Regions from separate parts of the Kinneretia sp. DJ1R-11 genome, predicted to be linked through region 3. Evidence: predicted binding sites of a transcription regulator. Region 3 holds the regulator's gene; each other region holds the start of a gene.
What was found. Region 3 encodes sigma-54, which starts transcription at its own class of promoters, with help from an activator protein. Its sites were predicted from a motif close to TGGCANGNAANCTGCTTT; they were not measured.
Positions count from the first base shown of each region.

Region 1: a site for sigma-54 is predicted at 3,414-3,431, ahead of LNV23_RS13035 (PEP-CTERM sorting domain-containing protein). Genes of this name have one in related genera too.
Region 2: a site for sigma-54 is predicted at 2,088-2,105, ahead of LNV23_RS04180 (urease subunit gamma). Genes of this name have one in related genera too.

Region 1 covers NZ_JAJIRR010000007.1:18,342-23,379, forward strand. Annotated here, with positions in the region: gene LNV23_RS13025 (glycosyltransferase family 4 protein) at 1-1,040, opposite strand, end outside; gene LNV23_RS13030 (glycosyltransferase) at 1,037-2,272, opposite strand; gene LNV23_RS13035 (PEP-CTERM sorting domain-containing protein) at 2,414-3,364, opposite strand; gene LNV23_RS13040 (N-acetylmuramoyl-L-alanine amidase) at 3,544-4,902, opposite strand; gene tsaE (tRNA (adenosine(37)-N6)-threonylcarbamoyltransferase complex ATPase subunit type 1 TsaE) at 4,941-5,038, opposite strand, start outside.
Region 2 covers NZ_JAJIRR010000002.1:43,201-48,238, forward strand. Annotated here, with positions in the region: gene ureC (urease subunit alpha) at 1-704, opposite strand, end outside; gene LNV23_RS04170 (urease subunit beta) at 704-1,009, opposite strand; gene LNV23_RS04175 (HupE/UreJ family protein) at 1,006-1,587, opposite strand; gene LNV23_RS04180 (urease subunit gamma) at 1,632-1,934, opposite strand; gene LNV23_RS04185 (hybrid sensor histidine kinase/response regulator) at 2,157-5,038, shown strand, end outside.
Region 3 covers NZ_JAJIRR010000001.1:654,782-659,819, forward strand. Annotated here, with positions in the region: gene lptA (lipopolysaccharide transport periplasmic protein LptA) at 1-377, shown strand, start outside; gene lptB (LPS export ABC transporter ATP-binding protein) at 374-1,165, shown strand; gene LNV23_RS02720 (RNA polymerase factor sigma-54) at 1,205-2,734, shown strand; gene LNV23_RS02725 (SGNH/GDSL hydrolase family protein) at 2,922-3,938, shown strand; gene LNV23_RS02730 (THUMP domain-containing class I SAM-dependent RNA methyltransferase) at 3,976-5,038, shown strand, end outside.

The DNA of each region.
Region 1 (5,038 bases), on a different contig from region 3:
AAGCAGGCCTGCGCTGAGAAATGGGTACTTGTGTAGCGCCGGGCCGCTTCACCCAGCGCGGCGCGCTGCTGCGGCTGCAACAGCAGAGTTCGGCAGGCCTCGGCAAAGGCCTGCGGCTCATCGGCCAGAAGAAAGGCGGTGCCGGCCCCGTCCAAGATGCCGCGCGCTCCTTCGGCCGTGGTGACCAGGGGCAGGCCGTGGCCCATGGCTTCCACGCTCTTGATCTTGAGCCCGGCCCCCCAGCGGACCGGGTTGATGGCCACATCCATGCCGGCCCAGGCCTGCTTGAAATCGGCAACAAAACCATGGCGCTGGAAGGCTTTGAATTCGGGGCGCCAGCGCTCGCTGAGCCAGCCGTAGAGATGCATTTGCAAGCCTTCGACCTGGCCTTCGAGCAAAGGCCAGACCCGGTCGGCAAACCAGTCCAGACCATGGAGATTGGCGGCCCAGTCACTGCCCACCAAGCCGAGGTGCCGGCGCTCGGCCTGCAGCGGCAGGGCAGCGAACTGCACTGGATGCGGGGCAAGCAGTGCGATTTCGCCCAAGCGCGCCTGCACCAGACCGTGGTCCTCGGCCTGGATCAGGAGCACCCGCTCGTATCGCGAAAGCAGAGCCATTTCCTGCTCGAAACTGAGGGTGGTGTGCACGGCCACCGACTGACTGCGGCGTGACTCGGCCGCGCGGCTTTCCAGATCATGGGTATCCAGCACAGCGGCCACACCGGCCGGCAGGAACTCGCGCAAGCCATGCAGGGCCAGGCGCTGGAAGATGCAGGCGTCAAAGTCTTGAGCGGCACACAGGCTGACCAAGGCCTCACGTTCACTGGCCTCATTGACCGGCCCCTGGATGCCATAGACCGCTGCCTGCACGCGCAGACGGCGCAGCAGACTCAATTCGTCGGCGTGAAGCGCGCCCAGGTAGAGCAGGCTCAGCTGGCAATGAGCGCCCAGCACCCAAACCAGGGCCAGCACGCGGGTGCGCTCACCGGCGCCCATGCGCCAGAACGGGATTCGTGTGAGCAGCAGAACACGCGGCTTCATCGGCAGGGCTCCGGCTGCAAGGGCGGCTCGCAAGCAAGCAGGGCCTCGCATTGCTGCACCACCGCAGCCACGCTGTCCTGCTGCCGGTAGTCGCGATGTTCATGGGCAAAGGCCTGGGCCGCCGTCCGGTAGCGCGCCGAGTCGAGCATCTGGCGCAGGAGGCGCGGCAGATGCTCGGTCTGATCCACCAACAGCGCTTCAGAAACCCCCAGCGACTGGAGCCGCCGCGCCGCCATCCATTGCTCGGTCTGCATGGGCAGAAGCAGCAGAGGCTTGCCGGCCAGCAGCATGGCGGCCGTGGTGCCTGCGCCGCCGTGGCTGAGTGCCAGATCGCAGCTGCGACTGAGCGCATCCATGGCCAAGGGCTCAGCGCTGAGCTGCATGCGCCCGCCGCTGAATTGCGCCAAGGTCTTGCGCGAGGCGCCAGGCACATGCGCCAGCACCGAAGCCGGCAATTCTTGCAAGGCTCGAAGCACTTGCTCCAAAGGCGCGTAGCCCGGTTTCAGGTAGGCAAAGATGCGCGGGCCGGGGCCATCGGGCCAGCGCGGCTCTTGCCCCTGTCCGAGCTGGAAGATCGGCCCCAAGTAATGCGGTGCGGGCGCCGGCGCCGCGGAACGCTGTGGGTAGTGATCCAGTTCTGCAAAGCTGCACAAGGCCTGCGCATCACAGTGCAGCAGGTCGGCAAAGGCCGTGAGTGCCGGTGCATGCAAGGCGGCAAGCACGTGGTTGGCGGTGGCCAAGGCATGGGCCTCGGAATCTTGCAGACGAGCGTTAGGCTGCGGCTGCCACCAAGCAAAGGGCGGCAGCGGCTGACAGGGGGGCGGCAGGCAAAAACCGTCGCCGAAATTCAGACGCGGCAGGCCCAGCCCCCGGGTGGCGAGCAGGGCGGTCGGTGCGTGATCGAGCACCAGCAGATCGGGTTGGATCAGGGCCAGAAGATGGCGCCAGGCCCGACAGATACCGGTGAGGGCGCGCGGATTGAGAAAGCCGAAAGGCATCAGCAACTCGGGGTAGCTGATCGGACTGGGCAGCTGGGTCAGGCGTCCCAACCACAGCGGCGCTTGCAGGGCCGGCACATCATGCGGGCTCAGCAGGGCCTCAGCGCCGAGCAGATCACGGAGCACGAAGACCGGCCGGTGACCCCGTTCGCGCAGGGCCAGGGCCACGGGCAACAGGCGTGACAGATGACCGTAGTCACCTCCGAGCTCCCAGGCAAAAACAATCGTGGCCATATGACGGTGGCACCCGGCAGCGGAGCCGCGGGCACAGTTTCAAAGTTCAGCAAGAGAAGCGGCGCCCGCAGGCGCCGCCAATGAATCACCCGATCCGCGAGTGCCGCGCAGGCTGCACTCCCGTCAGGTCGTACAGACCGATCAGGCCTGGCTCGCGCCCTTGCGACGGCGCGTCGTGGCTGCCACTCCGGCCAGGCTCAGGCCCAGCAGAGCCAAGGTATCCGGCTCCGGGACGGATGCCGTCGGGCTGATGTTGAAGTTGCTCGGATTGCCCCAACCAAATGGGTCACCGGAGCGCGCCGTGGCCGAACCCGAACCGCCATTGTTGCAACCCTCGAATGCCGGCACAAAGTCGCCCTTGGCCGCAAGCGTCGGGCAATCGCCGTAACCGCCACCGCCGCTCTGCAGCTCACCGGAAACCGTGGCGACGATGTCGTAGTCCAGGGTGAAGCTCTCGCCCACGCCGATCATGCCCATGCTGACATTGAACACCGCGTTGTTGGCGTACTCGCTGCCGCAGCTCATATAGCTGGCGAGGCTGCCCAGGTCATCGCTGGCGCAGGTGCTGGTGCCATCGACGGCCTGGGTGCGCGTCGTGTGATCGCGGGCCACGGCCACGCCGTTCTTGCTCACCTGCAGCAGCAGATCCGCAAAGCCCAGACCGGTGCCGCCGATGCCCAGTTCGCCGCTGTCCACATGGAAGGCGAAGTTGAAGAGCTGGGCCACACCGGTGGTGTTGGTGAAAGTGCGGCTGTAACGGGTGCTGGTCGAGGCCGAGAAGCTGCCGTTGCCGGTCACCCGGGCACCGAAATAGCTGGTTGCACCTGCATCGCCATAGGTGTGGAAGAACACCGAACCGTCGGCCGTGTAGTCGTTGAGATAGAAGTCGGCGCCGGTGGCCGTGGTGCTGGGCGGGTTGGTGACCATGCCGTCCACGCTGCTGCCACTGCTGGGGAGGGCGTAATCGGCAGTCAGGCGGATCTGGCCGTCGGTCATATTGCCGACCACCACCGGTGCCGCCATGGCGAAGCCGGACAACAAGGCCAGCACGCCGGCGCTGACATGCTTGAGTTGGAAGTTGCTGTGTTTCATCGGGAGATCTCCGTTGTTTTCAGAATGTGACTTAGTTCACAAATCCAAACATGCAAGATCCACGCCATGCGCAGCAAGCTCAACAGACATCAGGCCCGGGAGTCCAACATGCCGGTGAACGCCAAGTTTTCCGACACTGATGTTTACCCTAGAATCCAAAACCGGCCGCCAGCAGGACTTCAGCTGAGAGCGCGATGCCGCGCCAGCGGCGGGTTCTTGGCGAAGTAACGGGCGATGCCGGTGGCCAAGGCCTCGACCAGCTTGGACTGGTAGTCGGTGTCGCGCAGTTGCGCTTCTTCCTCGGGGTTGGAGATGAAGGCCGTCTCCACCAGGATGGAGGGCACATCGGGCGCCTTGAGCACGGCAAAACCGGCCTGCTCGACCCGACGCTTGTGCAAAGTGCCGACGCGGCCGATCTGGCCCAGCACCTCGCTGCCGAGCTTGAGGCTGTCCTTGATTTGGGCCGTGGTGCTCATGTCCAACATGGCCTTGAGCACGCTGGCATCTTTGACCGCGGCATTGACCCCGCCGACCAGATCGGCGGCGTTTTCGCGGCTGGCCATCCATTTGGCGGCCTGGCTGCTGGCCGCACCGTCGCTGAGCGCGAACACCGAGGCACCGCGCGCCTTGGGCGTGAAGAAGGCGTCGGCATGGATGGACACGAACAGGTCGGCCTGCACCCGGCGGGCCTTCTGCACCCGCTGCTGCAAGGGCACGAAGTAGTCGCCTTCGCGCGTCAACAGCACCCGCATATTGGGGTTGCGGTTGAGCCGGTCGCGCAGCTGCTGGGCAATCGCCAGCACCACATCTTTCTCGCGCAGGCCGCTGGGGCCGATGGCACCGGGATCTTCGCCGCCATGCCCTGGGTCCAGGGCAATCACGATCAAGCGATCGAGTTTGGCCTGCGAGGGCTCGGACGGCGCCGCCACCGGAAGCGTCGGCGCCGGCGCGGGTGTGTTCTGCGCCTGCGGCGCGGACGCCGAGCTGGCGCCAGGTTTGGCCGAGGTCTGGGCATTCAGACTGGGCTTGTCGAGCTTGGCAATCAGATCACCGAGCGCATCCTGCACCGACTGCGCCGCCTCTTGCTCGGCCTGGACCTTGTCCTTGATCAGGGCCAGCAGAGGATCGACCGCCACCTTGGGGTAGAGATCAAACACCAAGCGATGCTGGTAGGCCGCCACCGGCGCCAAGGTGAAGATCTGCGGCGCCACCGGCTGCTTGAGGTCCAGCACGATGCGCACCACGCGCGGCGTGTTCTGGCCGACGCGCACGCCGGCGATGAAGGGGTCATCGGCCTTGACCTTGCCCAGCAGGCCGCGCAGATTGGGGCTCAGCTCCAGGCCGTCGACATCGATGACCAGGCGATCGGGGGCCTCCACGAGAAAATGCGTCGCGGCCAGTGACCGGTCAGACTCCAGCGTCACCCGGGTGTAGGCCTCGGCCGGCCAGACCCGCACGGCGACGATATTGCTGCCGGCATGGGCGGCCGCAGCCGCACCCGCGGGCAGGGCGCGCAAGATCAGGACCAGGCTGCCCATGGCGCGCAGCGCCTGGCGCCGTTCGGCGAAGCCGGGCTTCACGAAGCCTGCTCCAGCTGCTGCAGCAAGACCTGACCCCGGGCTGTGCCGGCGCGCAGCTCGACCTGGCGGCTGTCGTCGTCCTGTGCCTCGATCC
Region 2 (5,038 bases), on a different contig from region 3:
GGCGTGGTGCCCCAGTCTTCGTGCAGCTTGAGGCCGATGGCGCCGGCCTCGATCTGCTCCTGCAAGGCCAGAGGCTGGCTGGCATTGCCCTTGCCGAGAAAGCCCAGATTCATGGGAAACGCATCGGCCGCCTGCAGCATGCGCTCCAGATGCCAGGCGCCGGGCGTGCAGGTGGTGGCCAGGGTGCCGGTGGCCGGGCCGGTGCCGCCGCCCAGCATGGTGGTCACGCCGCTGGCCAGGGCTTCTTCGATCTGCTGCGGGCAGATGAAGTGGATGTGGGTGTCCACCGCGCCGGCGGTGACGATCAACCCTTCGCAGGCGATCACCTCGGTGCCGGGGCCGATGATGATGTCCACGCCGGGCTGGGTGTCGGGGTTGCCGGCCTTGCCGATGGCGACGATGCGGCTGTTCTTGAGGCCGATGTCGGCCTTGATGATGCCCCAATGGTCAAGGATCAGGGCATTGGTCATGACCGTGTCGACCGCGCCTCCGTCCTTCCCATCACCGCGGCCGCGCTGCGACTGCGCCATGCCGTCGCGAATCGTCTTGCCACCGCCGAACTTGACCTCCTCGCCGTAGCCTCCCGCGCGCAGGGTCAGGTCTTGCTCGACCTCGATGATCAACTCCGTGTCGGCCAGGCGCAGGCGGTCGCCCACGGTGGGGCCGTACATCTCGGCATAGGCGCGTCGTCCCAGCGTGGCCATCACAAGCTCCCTTGCACCAGGCCGCGAAAGCCGTGAACGATGCGCGCGCCGGCCAGGTCCACCAGCTCCACGGTGCGCTGCTGGCCGGGCTCGAAGCGCACGGCCAGGCCGGAGCCGATGTTCAGCCGCATGCCGCGCGCCGCGGCGCGGTCGAACTGCAAGGCCGCATTGGTTTCGGCGAAATGGTAGTGGGAGCCGACCTGGATGGGCCGGTCGCCCGCGTTCTGCACCACCAGGCTCAGCGTGCGCCGGCCGGGGTTGAGCAGGTGCTCGCCCTCGGGCGTGAACAGCTCGCCGGGAATCATGCGCCGACCACCCGGGTCATCAGGGCCAGGCCGAGCAGCGCAATGCCGCCGCCCAGCACGCGGCTCAGAGGCAGGGCCCAGCGCGCCTGCGTGCGGCGCAGCCACAGGCCCAAGCCCAGGCCGGCCACATGGAGCAGCCAGGTCGCCAGCACCATGCCCAGCAAGGCGAGGCCGCCGTCCAGCTCTGCACCATGAGCCATGCCGTGGAAGCAGGCGAAGAAACCCACCAGGCCCATGGCCAGGGCTGGCGCCAGTGCGCGCCGAGTGGCGGCGAGCAGGCCCAGGGCCAGCACCGAGGCGGCGATCATGGGCTCGACGGCCGGCAGCTCCAGGCCGCTCAAGCCCAGCAGCGCACCGACCAGCAGCAGCACGGCAAAGGCCAGCGGCGCCTGCCAGGGCCGACGCAGCGCCAGGCCACTCCACAAGCCCACGGTCAGCATGGCCGCCAGGTGATCGGCACCGCTCAAGGGGTGGAAAAAGCCGGTGATGAAGTCATGGCCGTGGGCGGCATCGCCGGTGTGCGACACGGCCACCAGGGGCAGCAAGCCAGCAAGGGCGGAGACGAGAGCGCGTTTCATGGGGGCGGATTCCTGTCGGTGTCGTGGAAATGGATGAGGGGCGATCAAACAATCGGTTGGTGGACCGTGACCAATTTGCTGCCATCCGGGAAGGTCGCTTCCACCTGGATGTCGGGAATCATCTCGGCCACGCCGTCCATCACATCGGCGCGGCCGAGCAGTTCACGGCCCTCGCTCATCAGTTGAGCGACGGTCTTGCCGTCACGAGCGCCTTCCATCACGGCGGCGCTGATGAAGGCCACGGCCTCGGGGTAATTGAGCTTGAGCCCGCGGGCGCGCCGGCGTTCGGCCAGCAGGGCGGCCGTAAAGATCAGCAACTTGTCTTTTTCGCGTGGAGTCAGTTCCATGTTTGCCTTGAGGTCAGCACGCGCAAGCGCTGAAGCGCTTGACCACGTGGGGTCAGTTCCATGATTTCCTTGGTGCCAGCACGCGCAAGCGCTTTGGCGCTTGAACTCTGGGCGTCAGTTCCATGGTGTCCTGCTCGGGTGTTGCAAGGGCCGTTTGCAAGTCCCGTGCCGACTTGGAGACCGCAGCGCGCAGGCGGCACGAAACCTGCTCGCAGTTCGCCCATGAGCGCCCTGCCCCACGATGTGCCGCTGCCCCTGCATCCGCCCCTTCATCCGCCCCTGCACCCGCCCCTTCATCCGCCCGAAGGCGGCCCGGCGCCGCAGCGCGTCATCAAGATCCGGCGCGACTACAACGCCTGGGTGGCGCGCGAAACGCTGGAGGACTACGCCCTGCGCTTCACACCGCAGCGCTTTCGCCGCTGGTCGGGCTTCCGGGTCGCCAACACGGCTTTCGGCGCGGCCTCCTTCCTGATCCTGGAGGCCGTGGGCGCCACCTTGCTGCTGCAGTACGGCTGGGCCAATGCGGCCTGGGCCATCGTCGCCACCGGCCTGATCATCTTTCTGGCCGGCCTGCCCATCAGCATCTACGCCGCCCGCTACGGCGTGGACATGGACCTGCTGACCCGCGGCGCCGGCTTCGGCTACCTGGGCTCGACCCTGACCTCGCTGATCTACGCCAGCTTCACCTTCATCTTTTTTGCGCTGGAAGCGGCCGTCATGGCCTACGCCCTGGACCTGGCGCTGGACATCCCGCCGCGCTGGGGCTACCTGATCTGCGCCCTGCTGGTGATTCCCCTGGTCACCCACGGTGTGTCGGTCATCAGCCGCCTGCAGCTGATCACGCAACCGCTCTGGCTGGTCCTGTTGCTGCTGCCTTTCGCGGCGGTGCTGTGGCAAGAGCCGCAGGCCTTTGCCGGTGCACTGCACCATGCTGGAGCACTCTCGGGCACGGCTGGCTTCGAGTTGCGCCACTTTGGTGCAGCGCTGACCGTGGGCATCGCCCTGATCACGCAAATGGGCGAACAGGCCGACTACCTGCGCTTCATGCCCGCCCTGCCGGCCGATGCCGCGCCGGCGCAGCGGCGGCGCTGGTGGGCGGCGGTGCTGGTGGGCGGGCCGGGCTGGGTGCTGCTGGGCGTGCTCAAGATGCTGGGCGGCGCCTTGCTGGCCTGGCTGGCGCTGAGCCACGCCGTGCCGGCCGAGCGCGCGGTGGACCCCAACCAGATGTACCTGGCCGCCTACGAATATGTGTTCCCGCACTACGGCTGGGCGGTGGCGGCCACGGCGCTGTTCGTGATCGTGTCGCAGCTCAAGATCAATGTCACCAATGCCTATGCCGGCTCGCTGGCCTGGAGCAATTTCTTCTCGCGCCTGACGCACAGCCACCCGGGGCGGGTGGTCTGGGTGGTGTTCAACACCTTGATCGCCTTCTTGCTGATGGAGATGAATGTCTTCGAGGCCTTGAGCGCCGTGCTGGGCCTGTACGGCAATGTGGCCATCGCCTGGATCATGGCCGTGGTGGCCGATCTGGTGATCAACAAGCCCCTGGGCCTGTCGCCCCCGGGCATCGAGTTCAAGCGCGCCCATCTCTACGACGTCAACCCGGTCGGCGTCGGTGCCATGGCCCTGGCCTCGGCGCTCTCGGTCAGCGCCCACCTGGGACTGTTCGGGCCGGATGCCCAGGCCTTCTCGGCCCTGATCGCCCTGGTGACGGCCTTGCTCGCCTCGCCCTTGATCGCCTGGGCCACGCGCGGGCGCTACTACTTGGCGCGTGCACCGTTCGGTGAAGACCAAAACGATGGCCGCCCCCTGCGCGCGCGCCGCTGCGTGATCTGCGAGCGCGAGTACGAAGGCCCGGACATGGCCCAATGCCCCGCCTACCAGGGCGCCATCTGCTCGCTCTGCTGCAGCCTGGACGCGCGCTGCGGCGATCTCTGCAAGCCCCAGGCCCGGCTCTCGGCCCAATGGTCGGGCGCGCTGCGCCGCCTGCTGCCGCGGCCGCTGTGGCCGGTGCTGGACAAAGGCCTGGGCCACTTCCTGCTGCTGATGGGCGTGCTGCTGCCCCTGCTGGCGGCACTGTTCGGCCTGCTCTACCACCAGGAGCTGCAAAGCCTGGGATCCGGCGAAACGCCGGCCAGCCTGCGCGCCGGCTTCCTCAAGGCCTATGTGCTGCTGAGCCTGGGCTTGGGCATTGCCGCCTGGTGGCTGGTGCTGGCCCACCAGAGCCGCGAGGTGGCACAGGAGGAATCGAACCGCCAGACCGAGGCCTTGATGCGCGAGATCGCCTCGCACCGCCGCACCGACGAGGCCTTGCAGGCCGCCCGCGTGTTGGCCGAGCGCGCGCAAGCCGCGGCCGAGGCCGCCAACCAGGCCAAGAGCCGCTACGTCAGCGCCATCAGCCACGAGCTGCGCACCCCCCTCAACAGCATCCTCGGCTATGCCCAGCTGATGGCCGAGGACACGCACGAGCTGCCGCCGCGCCGGCGTCAGGCCGTGCAGGTGATCAAGCGCAGCGGCGAACACCTGCTGAGCCTGATCGACGGCACCCTGGACCTGGCCCGCATCGAAGCCGGCCGCCTGAGCCTGGAGCTGGCGCCGCTGCGCTTCGAGGACTGCATGCACGAACTGGCCGAGATGTTCGAGCCCCAGGCTGCCGCCCAGGGCTTGCAGTTCCGTTTCGAGGTGCAGGGCGAGCTGCCGGCCTGCGTGCGCGGCGACGAGCGGCGACTGCGCCAGATCCTGATCAATCTGATCGGCAATGCCATCAAGTTCACGCCGCGGGGTCAGGTCACCCTGCGCGTGCGCCATGCCCGCGAGCTGGCCCTGATCGAGGTGGAGGACAGCGGCCCTGGCCTGGACGCGGCCGAGCTGGCGCGCATCTTCGAGCCCTTCACCCGCGGCAGCAGCCGCGGCACCGGCGCCACCGTCGGCGCCGGCCTGGGCCTGACCATGGCGCAGATGCTGGCCCGGCTGATGGGCGGCGAGTTGAACGCACGCAGCACGCCGGGCCAGGGCTCGGTGTTCAGCGTGCGCCTGTTTCTGCCGGCCTTGCCGGACAGCGCCCTGCCGCCGGCGCGCGCGCCCCGCCCGCGCCTGGGCTATGC
Region 3 (5,038 bases):
AGGTTTATGCCAATGGCCAGACCGGCAAACAGGTCAGCTTCCGCCAGGCGCGCGACATCCCGGGCGAGGCCATCGAAGGCCTGGCCGACCAGCTCGAATACGACACCCGCAGCGACACCGTGCGCTTCATCGGCAACGCCGTGGTGCGGCGCCTGCAAGGCACGACCGTGGCCGACGAGGTGACCGGCGCGGTCATCCTGTTCGACAACCGCAGCGAGGTGTTCACCTTGGAAGGCGGCCAGAGTTCGCCCCACCCGAGCGGCCGTGTGCGTGTGGTGATGATGCCGCGAGGCGCCGCCTCGGAACCCGCCGCCACGCCGGCCTCGGGCATCCAGCTCAAGCCGAGCACCAGCCTCAGCCCGCGCAAGACGCCATGAGTGCCGGCCCCCACAACGCGCCGGTGTCGGCGCTGGAATCCGGCGTGCGCAGCCGCCTCGAGGCGGAGGGCCTGGCCAAAAGCTATGGCGTGCGGCGCGTGGTCAAGAACGTGCACCTGGGCGTCAACAGCGGCGAGGTGGTCGGCCTGCTCGGCCCCAACGGCGCCGGCAAGACCACCAGCTTCTACATGATCGTTGGCCTGGTGCGCGCCGATGCCGGCGAGATCCGCATCGACGGCCAGTCGGTCGAGCACCTGCCCATCCACCAGCGCGCCCGCCTGGGGCTGAGCTATCTGCCGCAGGAAGCCTCGATCTTCCGCAAGCTGACGGTGGAACAAAACATCCGTGCCGTGCTGGAACTGCAGCGCGACGAGCAGGGCCGCGCGCTGAAAGAGCCGCGCATCAAGGAACTGCTGGAAGCCCTTCTGCACGACCTGAGCATCGAGAAGCTGCGCGACAGCCCGGCACCGGCGCTCTCGGGCGGTGAACGCCGCCGCGTCGAGATTGCCCGCGCCCTGGCCACCCAGCCGCGCTTCATCCTGTTGGACGAACCCTTTGCCGGCGTGGACCCGATCGCGGTGCTGGAGATCCAGCGCATCATCGGTTTCCTGAAGGCGCGCCAGATCGGCGTGCTGATCACCGACCACAATGTGCGCGAGACCCTGGGCATCTGCGACCGCGCCTACATCATCAGCGAGGGTTCGGTACTGGCCGAGGGCACGCCGGACGAGATCGTCGCCAACGCCGATGTGCGCAAGGTCTATCTCGGCGAACATTTCCGCATGTGATGTGATGGCGAGCCTCCTGACAGCGCCGGGCCTGCGGCCATGAAGCAATCGCTCCAGGTTCGCCTGAGTCAGCATCTGGCGCTGACGCCGCAGCTGCAGCAGTCCATCCGTCTGCTGCAGCTCTCGACCCTGGAGTTGAACCAGGAAGTCGAGCAGATGCTGGCGCAGAACCCGCTGCTCGAAACCGAGGACGACTTCTCCGTCGCCGCGCCCGAACTGCCCGAGCTGCGCCAGGCCAGTGCCGCCGAAGACAGCGGCGCCGAGCGCGAACTGGGCGGCGGCGCCGAGGCCGAGGCCACGCCCGAGCTCAAGGCCGAGGACTTCGGCAACAGCGAGCGAGAGGACTGGGAGAACGGCACCGAAGGTGACGATTTCGACGGCATCCGCGAGCTGCCCAGCAACAGCGGCAGCGGCTCGGGCAGCAACGACGAAGACGGCGAGCGCAGCGAGCAGGAGTCGGCCGAGATCTCCCTGCAAGAACATTTGCAGCAGCAGATGGCGGGCATGAGCTTGAGCGAGTCCGACCAGCTGGCCCTGCGCCTGCTGATCGATTCCCTAAACGAGGACGGCCTGCTGGAAGACAGCCTGGAGTCGATTGCCGAGGCCTTGATCCCCGACGCGGGCGAGGACAGCGCGGCCGAACGCGAGGACCTGCTCGACCACCTGCGCATCGCCCTGAAGTGGCTGCACCATATGGACCCTGCCGGCGTCGGCGCACGCGATCTGCCCGAGTGCCTGGAGCTGCAACTGCGCCAGCTGCCACGCAGCGCGCCGCAGGTGATCGCCATCATGATCTGCAAAAAGCATCTGGAGTTGCTGGCCAAGCGCGACAGCCGCCGCCTGATGCTGCTGACCGGCGCCGACGAGCCCTTGCTGCGCGAAGCCCAGGCCCTGATCGTGGCGCTCGAGCCCAAGCCGGGCCGGCGCTTTGCCCGCGGCCAGGCGCCGGCGGTGATTCCCGATGTGATCGTGCGCAAGGTCGGGCGCGAGCTGCGCGTCATCATTAACCCCGAGGTCGCGCCCAAGCTGCGCATCAACGAGCTCTATGCCAATGCCCTGCGCCAGACGCGCGGCGGCATCAGCAACAGTGCCCTGGGCGGCGCGCTGCAGGAGGCGCGCTGGTTCATCAAGAACATCCAGCAACGCTTCGACACCATCCTGCGCGTCTCCACCGCCATCGTCGAGCGCCAGAAGGGCTTCTTCAGCCACGGCGCCGTCGCCATGAAGCCGCTGGTGCTGCGCGAGATCGCCGACGAGCTCGGCCTGCACGAATCAACCATCTCGCGCGTGACCACGGCCAAGTACATGGCCACGCCTTTCGGCACCTACGAGCTCAAGTACTTCTTCGGCTCGGGTCTTTCCACCGAAGCCGGCGGCGAGGCCTCCAGCACCGCCGTGCGCGAGCTGATCAAGCAATTCATCGCCGCCGAGAACCCGGCCAAGCCCCTGTCCGACAGCGCCCTGGCCAATATGTTGGAAGAACAAGGCATCCAGGTCGCCCGCCGCACCGTCGCCAAGTACCGCGAAGGCATGCATATTGGGACGACGACAATGCGGCGCGTGGTTTGAGGGGGAGTGAACAAGTGAAGGGGTGAGCAGCACCCCACGATTCACGATTCACGATTCACGATTCACCCATTCACCTGTTCACCGGCCCCCAGCCCCAAACGTGCACACGCACGCGAATTTCGAGTGATTCCCAGGCCGCGGTATGCCATCATGCCGCCGACTTGGCCCGTTACTTGAAAGGACTGTCGTGAACGCTACTTCTGCCTCCCAACGCCGCTGGCACAGCATCTCCTCCTCCGCCCTGATGATGACGGCCGGTCTGGCCCTGAGCGTTGCCGCGCAAGCGCAGGCCGTCAGCTCGATCAGCCCCCCCGCTTACAGCCGCATCGTCGCCTTCGGCGACAGCCTCTCGGACAAGGGTAATTTCTATCAAGCCACAGGCGGCACCGTGCCGCAGCCCGGCAACTACTACCAGGGCCGCTTCTCCAACGGGCCGGTCGCCATCGAGCATCTGGCCCAAGGCCTGGGCGTGACCCTGCAGGACTACGCCTGGGGCGGCGCCCAAACCGGCTTGCTCAACGGCGCCGCCGTGGCCGCCGGCGCACCGGCCGCCCTGCAGAACACCGGCATGCTGTCCCAGGTCGGGGCCTTCCAGGCCGGCTTGGGTGGTGGCGCGGCCGACAGCCAGGCCCTGTACTTCCTCTGGGGTGGCGCCAATGACTTCCAGTACCAGGGCTATTCTCAGGCGACCGCACAGACGGCCATCCAGAACCTCAGCAACGCCGTTCAGACGCTGTACGGCCTGGGCGCACGCCACTTCCTGATGCCAGGCCTGCCCGACCTGGGCCAGACCCCGGGCGGCCTCAGCTCCGGTGCCGCCGGTCAGCTGCACCTGCTCTCGCTCGGCTTCAACCAGGGTTTGAACGGCGCGCTGACACAGCTGCGCGCCCTGCCTGGCATCGACATCCGCTATTTCGACACCCTGGGCGCGCAGCAAAACCTGATCGACAACGCCGCCCAGTACGGTCTCAGCAATGTCACCGAGGCTTGCTTCACCGGCTATGTCGGCCAGCCCAATGGCAGCACCTGCAGCAACCCTGACGGTTATATGTTCTGGGACCGCGTCCATCCAACCGCAGTCACCCACAGCGTGCTCGGCCAAGGCATGCTGGCCGCCGTTCCGGAGCCGGAAACCTGGCTGCTGATGGGCCTGGGCCTGGGCCTGGTGGCCGTGCTGGGCTTGAGCCGCCGTCGCCGCGCCTGAGTCCGGCCGAGGCGGCCATTCCTGGGACAATCGGAGGATGGCCGCCAAAGAATCCCCCAAAGACCTGCACCACCTCTTCGTCTCCTGCCCCTCGGGCGTGGAGCGCCTGCTCGACGAAGAGGTGCGGGCCATCCTGCCCAAGACGCATATCGAGGTGCTGCGCGGCGGCATCGCGCTGAAGAGCGATCTTGAAGGCGTGATGAAGCTCAACCTCGAGTGCCGGCTGGCCCAGCGCGTGCTGATCGAGCTGATCTCAGGCGGCTACCGCCACGAAGACGACATCTACGCCCTGGCTCGCCGCATCGATTGGTGCGACTGGATCACGCCGGCCGAGACGATTCGCGTCGACACCGTGGCCCAGCGCTCGCCCCTGCGCAGCCTCAACTTCGCCACCTTGCGCGTGAAGGACGCGATCTGCGATGTACTGCGCGACGCCACCGGCGAGCGGCCCAGCGTCGACACCCGCTTCCCCGACCTGCCGGTGATGCTGCACCTCAGCGAAACCGACGCCACGCTCTACATCGACACCTCGGGCGAACCGCTCTTCAAGCGCGGCTGGCGCGAGGACAAAGGTGACGCCCCGCTGAAGGAAACCCTGGCCGCCGCCATGCTGGCCGCCGCAGGCTGGAAGGGCACGCCCGAGACCGGCGGCGCCCTGCACGACCCCTGCTGCGGCTCGGGCACCATCGCCGTCGAGGCCGCGCAGATCGCCTGCGGCATGGCCGCCGGCATGCAGCGCCGCTTTGCCTTCGAGCGCCAGCTGCCCTTCGTGCCCCTGCGTGGCCGCTGGCAGGCCATCAAGCAGGCCGCCAAGGACCGCGAGCATGCGCCCGCCGTGCCCATCTTCTGCAGCGATGTGGCCTTCCGCATGGTCGACTTCGCACGCCGCAATGCCGAGCGCGCCGGCGTGGCCCAGTACATCCAGTTCAACGGCGGTGATGCCCTCGAACGCCCGGCGCCCGAGCTGCCCGAGGGCATGCCCGGCACCATCTTGATGAACCCGCCCTACGGCGAGCGCATCGAGGTGCGCGGCAAGGCGGGCAATGTGCAGATGAGCCGCGATGCCGGCGGCTCCGAAGCGCGCGACGCCGGCGACGACT